Regions from separate parts of the Staphylococcus warneri genome, predicted to be linked through region 1. Evidence: riboswitches for the same ligand, from Rfam matches in the RefSeq annotation. Region 1 holds a riboswitch; each other region holds the start of a gene.

Region 1 (2,334 bases):
ATTAATAAAACTCTATCAACATGTTGCCAAATATGTTCGACCTTATGTTCGACAATGAGTACTGTTTGATCTTTCCAAAGCTTAATCAAGCGTTGCCATAAATCAGATGTAGCATTAACATCCAACATTGCAGTGGGTTCATCTAAAAATAGTGTATCTGCCTGTTGTAATATTGTTTCGACGATAGCTAATTTTTGTTTCATACCACCACTTAATTGATTGATTTGTGTATTTTCGGTTACATTTAAATTCACTGATGCTAATGCTTGGTTAATGGCTTCATCCATATCTTGTCTTGGTACTTGTCTGTTCTCTAAAACAAAGGCAAGTTCTTCATAAACTTTAGGCATACAAAATTGTGAATCCGGATCTTGAAAGATCACGCCATTATGCTCTTTAATTTGCAATTCATCATACTTCATAGGTAATTCTATTAAATTGGGTACAATGCCACTTAATACATTTAAAAGCGTACTTTTTCCAGAACCAGATGGTCCTAGTAAAAGTACTTTTTCTTTTTCTTTAATTTCTAGATTTAGATTATCAAAAATTTTTCGATGTCCATTTGGATATTTCAAACGTAAATTTGTAACTTTTAACACTTTTAAGTCCCCTTATAATGTATCGTAATCATCTTTAGAAGCGGGTCTGAATACTTTAGTTACACCAGTTTGATCCAATGCTTTAACCAATAAATAAGATAATAAACCAGCAATGATAATACCACTAATCGCACGGAAAACAATGAATAAAATTAAGTTCCATCCAGCAACTTCATTTAAATAACCATAGAAATAGTCGACTGGGAATGATACAAGTGCAGTCACTAGTCCAGCAAGCATAGCTACCATGACTGAACGAGACTGGTATTTGAAAATAGCAAAGACAATCTCACATGCTAAACCTTGTAGAAGGGCATAGATAATCGTAGGTATATCAAATTTACCCATCACAATTGTTTCACCGGCACCTGCAGCAAACTCAGCAAGTAAGGCGATACCTGGCTTAGGAATAATTAAATAACAAACAATCGCTGCCATAAACCATACTCCATAGGTTAATTGCTCAAGGTGTAAACCAGCGACTTGTGCAACATTATAAAATAACCACCATAAGTTATAAATAATGGCAAAAATTACAGAGATAAGTACTGTCACTAATATCTCAGAAAGCTTTAAACCTTTTGACATAAAAACATCCTCCTAAAAAAACGCACAACCATCTCTAGGAAAGTTGTGCGTAAAACATAAGAATATGATTCAACATACGATTATAATCTTTGTTAATTACACTTTCCTACGCTAGTATCTAGCTAGATCAGGTTCAAAGGGTTTGAGGGTTAACCTCATCTCAGTTCAAAACACCCCTAGTGCGTTTATTATTTTTAATTTGTCTTTAATGTATGATTTTTCATGTGGATTGTCAAGTTAATAAAATATTTCATAAAATAATATTTTGATTTTATGCAAATAATTGGAAGTGAGTAGGAATTTTAGAAAGGGATATGGAATAAAGAATCATAAAAATTAAGTGAAATAGACGTATATTGCTTGTAAACATAAAAAGTACCTAGGATATCAAAAACACCCTAGGCACGTAGTTTTTATAGAAAATTGAATTCTTATTATGATTTAACTAGCAAGTAGATATTAATTTAACGCATCATCAATATCTTTTTTAGTTTGTTCTGTATCATTTGTTTTTTCTTCTTTTTGTTCTTTTAGTTTCTCTTCTGCTTCTTTGGCTTTTTCAGCTGATTTTTTTGCAAATTCTTCATTACTCATAATAAATCCACCCCTAATTGTGTTTTATTGTTTACATACACCTTTTACCCAGTTATGCTAATAATAAACTTTTCTAGGTCTATAGACGTATTTAGTGATTTATTAAAGACAAGAATAAGTTCTTCATATATAATAACTTTTGAGGTGAATAGTATGTCTTTTCTTAAGAAACACACCGAGATCATATTTAGTTATATCATCGGTATCGTTTCACTTTTCACAGGACTCATTATATTAATTAACTTACCGCTTATTAAACAGTTAAATGGAGATAAGAAGGTAAATACACATGTGTATAATATATGGGAATTCCTGAACGCATTTTTCGCTGAAATAATTAAAGTGATGAGTAGATTTATCGGGGGTTTCCCAATTGTAAGTGCCATAATCATTATATTATTTGGTATCTTAGTAATGTTACTAGGTCATACGTTATTTAGAACAATTAAGTATGATTATGATATTTCAATTTTCTTCTTGGTCATAGGGGTAATGTATTTCTTAATTACTCTAGTTCTTATGATGCAAGTGTATGGATTCTTTGGTATCG
Region 2 (2,334 bases), 950 kb from region 1:
ACCTGTACCGTGTGTATGTTTAGTATCAAATCGTTCATCTTCAAATGTGTAAACGCCATCTTTTGTAAATAAAAAATCTTTAGCATTATTTAAGTCAGCAGAATGTCCACCCTTAATGACTACACCCTTGCTTCCAATTTCATTGATAAATATATCTCCTGCTTTTCGAATATTTTCTTCAGTATCAATCTTTATTCCAGTGATTTCTTCCGCTTCTGGAATATTAGGCGTAACAACATCAGCTAGTGGCAATAATGTACTTTGCAACTTTTGTTTGGTTTGATCATCCATCAACGAATCCCCACTTTTGGCTAACATGACAGGATCAATCACGTATGGAATTGTAGGATAATCTTCTAAATAATTTTTGATTAATTGCATCGTCTCCTCTGTAGCAATCATTCCTGTTTTAATTGCATGAGGAAGTTCATCATTAAATACACTATCCAATTGCTCTTTAACCCATGATGTCTCTAAATTATGAATATGGTCTACCCCCATTGTATTCTGAGCAACAATACTTGTTATAGCTGCCATTCCATAAACACCACAAGAATGGAATGACTTCAAATCAGCCATTACACCAGCACCGCCAGTTGGATCAGTACCTGCAATAGTTAAAGCAATTTTAGGTTTATTCATCTTTGTCACCTCTAAAATTCCATTTTTCATCTACGTAGGCCATATTGAAAAAGTTTCTTTCATGAATAGTACTTTGTAAGAAATTCTCCTTAATCTCTTCTTTTTCTTCTGAAGTACAATTCTCTGTTAAACGATCCATTAATTCATCAAATAAATTTACTAATGCATCCATTTCTGTACTATAAAATTCAAACCAATTAGACGTAATTGAATCTTTATTAAGTTGATTGTCCTTTATCGCTCTTTTACCAATTACCGCATATACATATGGACATGGTGCCATTGCTGCAATCGTATATGCAGCATTTTCATGTGCATAGGCATTATAGTACATATGCTTAATATAATGATCACCACTTGGTGGCCATACCTTTTCTTTAACAATCTCATGATAAGGTTCATTGATAAATGAAGCTAAAATTTCATGTGCCTCTACTTCACCTTCTAATAAAAATTCAATCTGTTCAACTAAAAATTTAACATCATCCATATTAGGCACTTTAGGAATTAATAGTGCATATAGATTAGCAAATTCTTTTAAATAAGATGCATCTGCACGTAAATATTGTCTCACCGCTTGTTTAGATAATTCACCATGTAATAAATCTTGAATGAAACCATCATTATAGATATCTTCAATAATAGGTTCTGCTGCCATTCTTAAATCTTTAGAAAAACTCATAAAATTGCCTCCTTGAAATAAAAAAACTACTTTCCAAACGTGGAAAGTAGCAAAATTAAGGCACGACCTCATACCGTTAATATGTTACACTACTTTCCTCCGTTGGTACTAACCAAATCAGGTTTTAAGGGTCTGAATTAAATTCATCTCAGCCTTCATAGGCGCCCCTAGTAGTTCTTTTTTTAATCATTTTCAATTATTACAATAGCAAATGTAACATATAAATTCAATTATTAAAAAATGTATATCAATATATCTTTTGATATACATATAACTAAATCTAACTTTTCACAAATAAAAAACACCCTATCTAAAGATAGGATGTTTAGTGAAATCTATATTATGCAGTAACCCATTGGCTTGGGCCAGCTGTATCATATAATTTTTGTGCTGCAGCGTCTTGAACATGTTCAGGAGCGCTAGAAGCTGGTTGACCTTTGTACTCAGATGGAGCTACTGAATCCCATGTAGATTGTAAGAATTGATACTTACCTGAAGCACCTGTTGATGGGTTTGTAGCGTGGATGTCGCCACCTGATTCACGTTGTGCGATTTGTTTTAAGTGATCATTAACATTTACTGATGAACCACTTGAAGCTTCATTTGAGCTTGATTCATTGTTTGAAGTAGTAGCTTCTTGTTGTGGTTGTTGAGTTTGCTCTGTTTGTGGAGCAGAAACTTGCTCAGGTTGAGCAGAGTTTGATTGTTGTTGGTTGCTAACTTCTTCTGCTGAAGTTTGGTTAGTTGATGCTGAAGCTTGTTCACTTACATCTTGTTGTGGTTGAGCTTGAGTATTTGAAGCTTCACTTGATTGACCAGATTGGTGGAAATCCCATGAGAAGTTTGAACCATCTGATTCAAAATGATAAGTGAAACCATTATAATCGAATGTATAGTTATAAGCGCCTTCTTGGATAGGGCTTTCGTTTAATGATTGATCATTTGATTGTGCTTTTTGAGCTAATTCAGCTTCATTGATATTTGCTTCACTTGCGTGTGCGTCGTGTCCA
Region 3 (2,334 bases), 1.1 Mb from region 1:
CACTGCATTAGATGGATACATAGGCGCCTCTCCCACACCAAATAAAAATCTAACAAAATATAATAAACCATGATGCTTAATCATACCTGTGAGAATTGTAAAAGCACTCCACCATACTAAAGCTATTGTAATCATTTTACGTGGTCCAAATTTCTCTGCTAACATCCCTGACGGTACTTGCATTAAAGCGTAACCTAATGAGAAAAATGACGCTAATAAACCAAATTGTGTTTTTGTTAAATGTAAGTCTTCCATCATTGGTACAGCAATATATGAAATATTAGATCTATCCATATAAGCTATAACACCAATAAGAAAGAATGCAATCGCAAAAAACCAACGAACGTTACTTCTTTTTTTATTCATTTCTTTTCCTACTTCCCATAATGATATGTTGTTTCTATGTGTTGTCGTTAAGTTTCAGAAATTCCTAATGATGACTGTTTAACTTCTAATCACACATCTTTTCATTTCTTGTAGCACTACAATTTTTATTATAATAGCACGAAATGGAAACGGTTACAATATAAAATTTAGAAAATATTCACAATTTATTCAATAAAAATTAACAATACTTACATTTAATTTTCAATATTTAAATAAGCTATTCATGTTCATTTGCGTTTTCGTCTAAATTGGTTGTTTCTTTCTTGCCTTTATTCCAAAAAAAGCTAAATAAAGATAGTTGTCATGTTTGATACCGTCAATAAAAAATAGTAAACTGTATGTAAATTGAAAGCGCTATTCCATTCATACAATTTAATAATAAACCCACTGGAAGTGCCTTTGTTTAAGGCTGAGAGTAAAGATGTGACTTTATAATTCCTAGAACCTGATCCAGTTTGTACTGGCGTAGGGAAGTGGCATAGCTATGAATTTAAAGTACTCATTAGCAATTTAACGCTATTTCCCTACTATGTGGAAATAGCGTTTTTTGTTGAGGTGATGTATATATTTATTGCGATAACTTTTTATAAAGAATTGTCACAGCAAGATTTAAGGCATTTTTTGACTATAGAGCCGGCCATTGATGGCTTACTCTTTAGAACACCTATGTCTGCTTTTGAGTTACAAGGTTTTATTGTACAGCTCATTGAAGCTGGATTTCCCAAAGATAAAATAATCATTCATAGTCATTTTAAATTACTTAAAGCTTTAAATTTACAATGTATTCATTTTAAAGAAAATGACGAAGAAGCATTTTTAATCAAACAACAACATCCTGAGTTAGTTGTCGGTATGTCAACGCATAATATTGAAATGGTTAAGCAATGTCATGAGTGGCAATTAGATTATGTCTTTTTCGGTCACATATTCCCTACATCGTCGCACCCAGATGAACATCCACGAACAATTCAAGAGATTCATGACGTACTCGAGATTGATATTCCTATTTATGCTATAGGCGGAATTTCCCCGTCCACCATTTCTCAATTACCTACAGCATTTGATGGTCTATGTTCAATTTCATTTTTCATGACCTCTACCGTTAGCGAAATTAACTCTTTAAAAAGGAAGTGGCACGCTCATGCATGATGTTCTTATTATCGGTTCTGGTGTGATAGGTATGTCGATAGCTCGACAACTTAATCAATCACATTTAGATATTGCTATTGTAGACCGAGATATACCAGGTATGCATGCCTCTTATAAAGCCGGTGGCATGTTAGGCGCTCAAAATGAGTTCACAACTGATAGTGAATTATTTCAATTAGCAGTAGCGTCTAGGTCATTATTCCCAGAATTAAGTGATGCCCTCTATCATGAAACTGGTATTGATATTGAATTTCAACAGTCTGGATTAATTAAAATGGCATCATCAACCAAAGACGTAAAGTGGTTAACTCAACAATATGCCTTTCTTAAATCAAAAGACCCAAGCGTTGAGTTACTCTCAGATGATGAACTATTTAACCTGTCAAATGGTCATGTCGAACCAACTGACTTAGCCATATATATTCCAAAGGACGGTCAAATCAATGCCAATCACTATACTAAAGCTTTATTACAATCAATAATTCAGCGCGATGTTCATCGTTATTATCAAACAGAAGTAAAACACATTCATCACAATAATGGTTTTTACACAGTTACAACAAATAATGCTAATATCTACGCTAAAAAAGTAATTGTGGCAGGTGGTGCTTGGTCTACTCAGCTATTAAAAGATTACGCTATACCAAGACAAGTGATTGGTGTTAAAGGTGAGGTATTATTAGTTGAACAACCTTCACTTAAATTAAATCATACTGTGTTCATGACGAATGGTTGCTATATCGTTCCAAAGGAAAAACATCGCTACTTAATTGGAGCGACAAGTGAATTCAATAATTA

What was found. A riboswitch is a leader RNA that binds a small molecule or an ion and turns the genes downstream of it on or off. The one in region 1 is predicted to bind thiamine pyrophosphate.
Region 2: another riboswitch for thiamine pyrophosphate. It lies ahead of tenA (thiaminase II); the one in region 1 lies ahead of EL082_RS08505 (ECF transporter S component).
Region 3: another riboswitch for thiamine pyrophosphate. It lies ahead of EL082_RS01795 (thiamine phosphate synthase); the one in region 1 lies ahead of EL082_RS08505 (ECF transporter S component).

The regions. Positions count from the first base shown of each region.
Region 1 covers NZ_LR134269.1:1,738,490-1,740,823, reverse strand. The annotation lists gene EL082_RS08510 (ABC transporter ATP-binding protein) at 1-602, opposite strand, end outside; gene EL082_RS08505 (ECF transporter S component) at 615-1,190, opposite strand; TPP riboswitch at 1,277-1,378, opposite strand; gene graF (glycopeptide resistance-associated protein GraF) at 1,650-1,784, opposite strand; gene auxA (lipoteichoic acid stability factor AuxA) at 1,938-2,334, shown strand, end outside.
Region 2 covers NZ_LR134269.1:792,689-795,022, reverse strand. The annotation lists gene thiD (bifunctional hydroxymethylpyrimidine kinase/phosphomethylpyrimidine kinase) at 1-642, opposite strand, end outside; gene tenA (thiaminase II) at 635-1,324, opposite strand; TPP riboswitch at 1,402-1,503, opposite strand; gene EL082_RS03835 (transglycosylase family protein) at 1,665-2,334, opposite strand, start outside.
Region 3 covers NZ_LR134269.1:392,708-395,041, reverse strand. The annotation lists gene EL082_RS01800 (pyruvate MFS transporter) at 1-366, opposite strand, end outside; TPP riboswitch at 767-876, shown strand; gene EL082_RS01795 (thiamine phosphate synthase) at 946-1,536, shown strand; gene thiO (glycine oxidase ThiO) at 1,529-2,334, shown strand, end outside.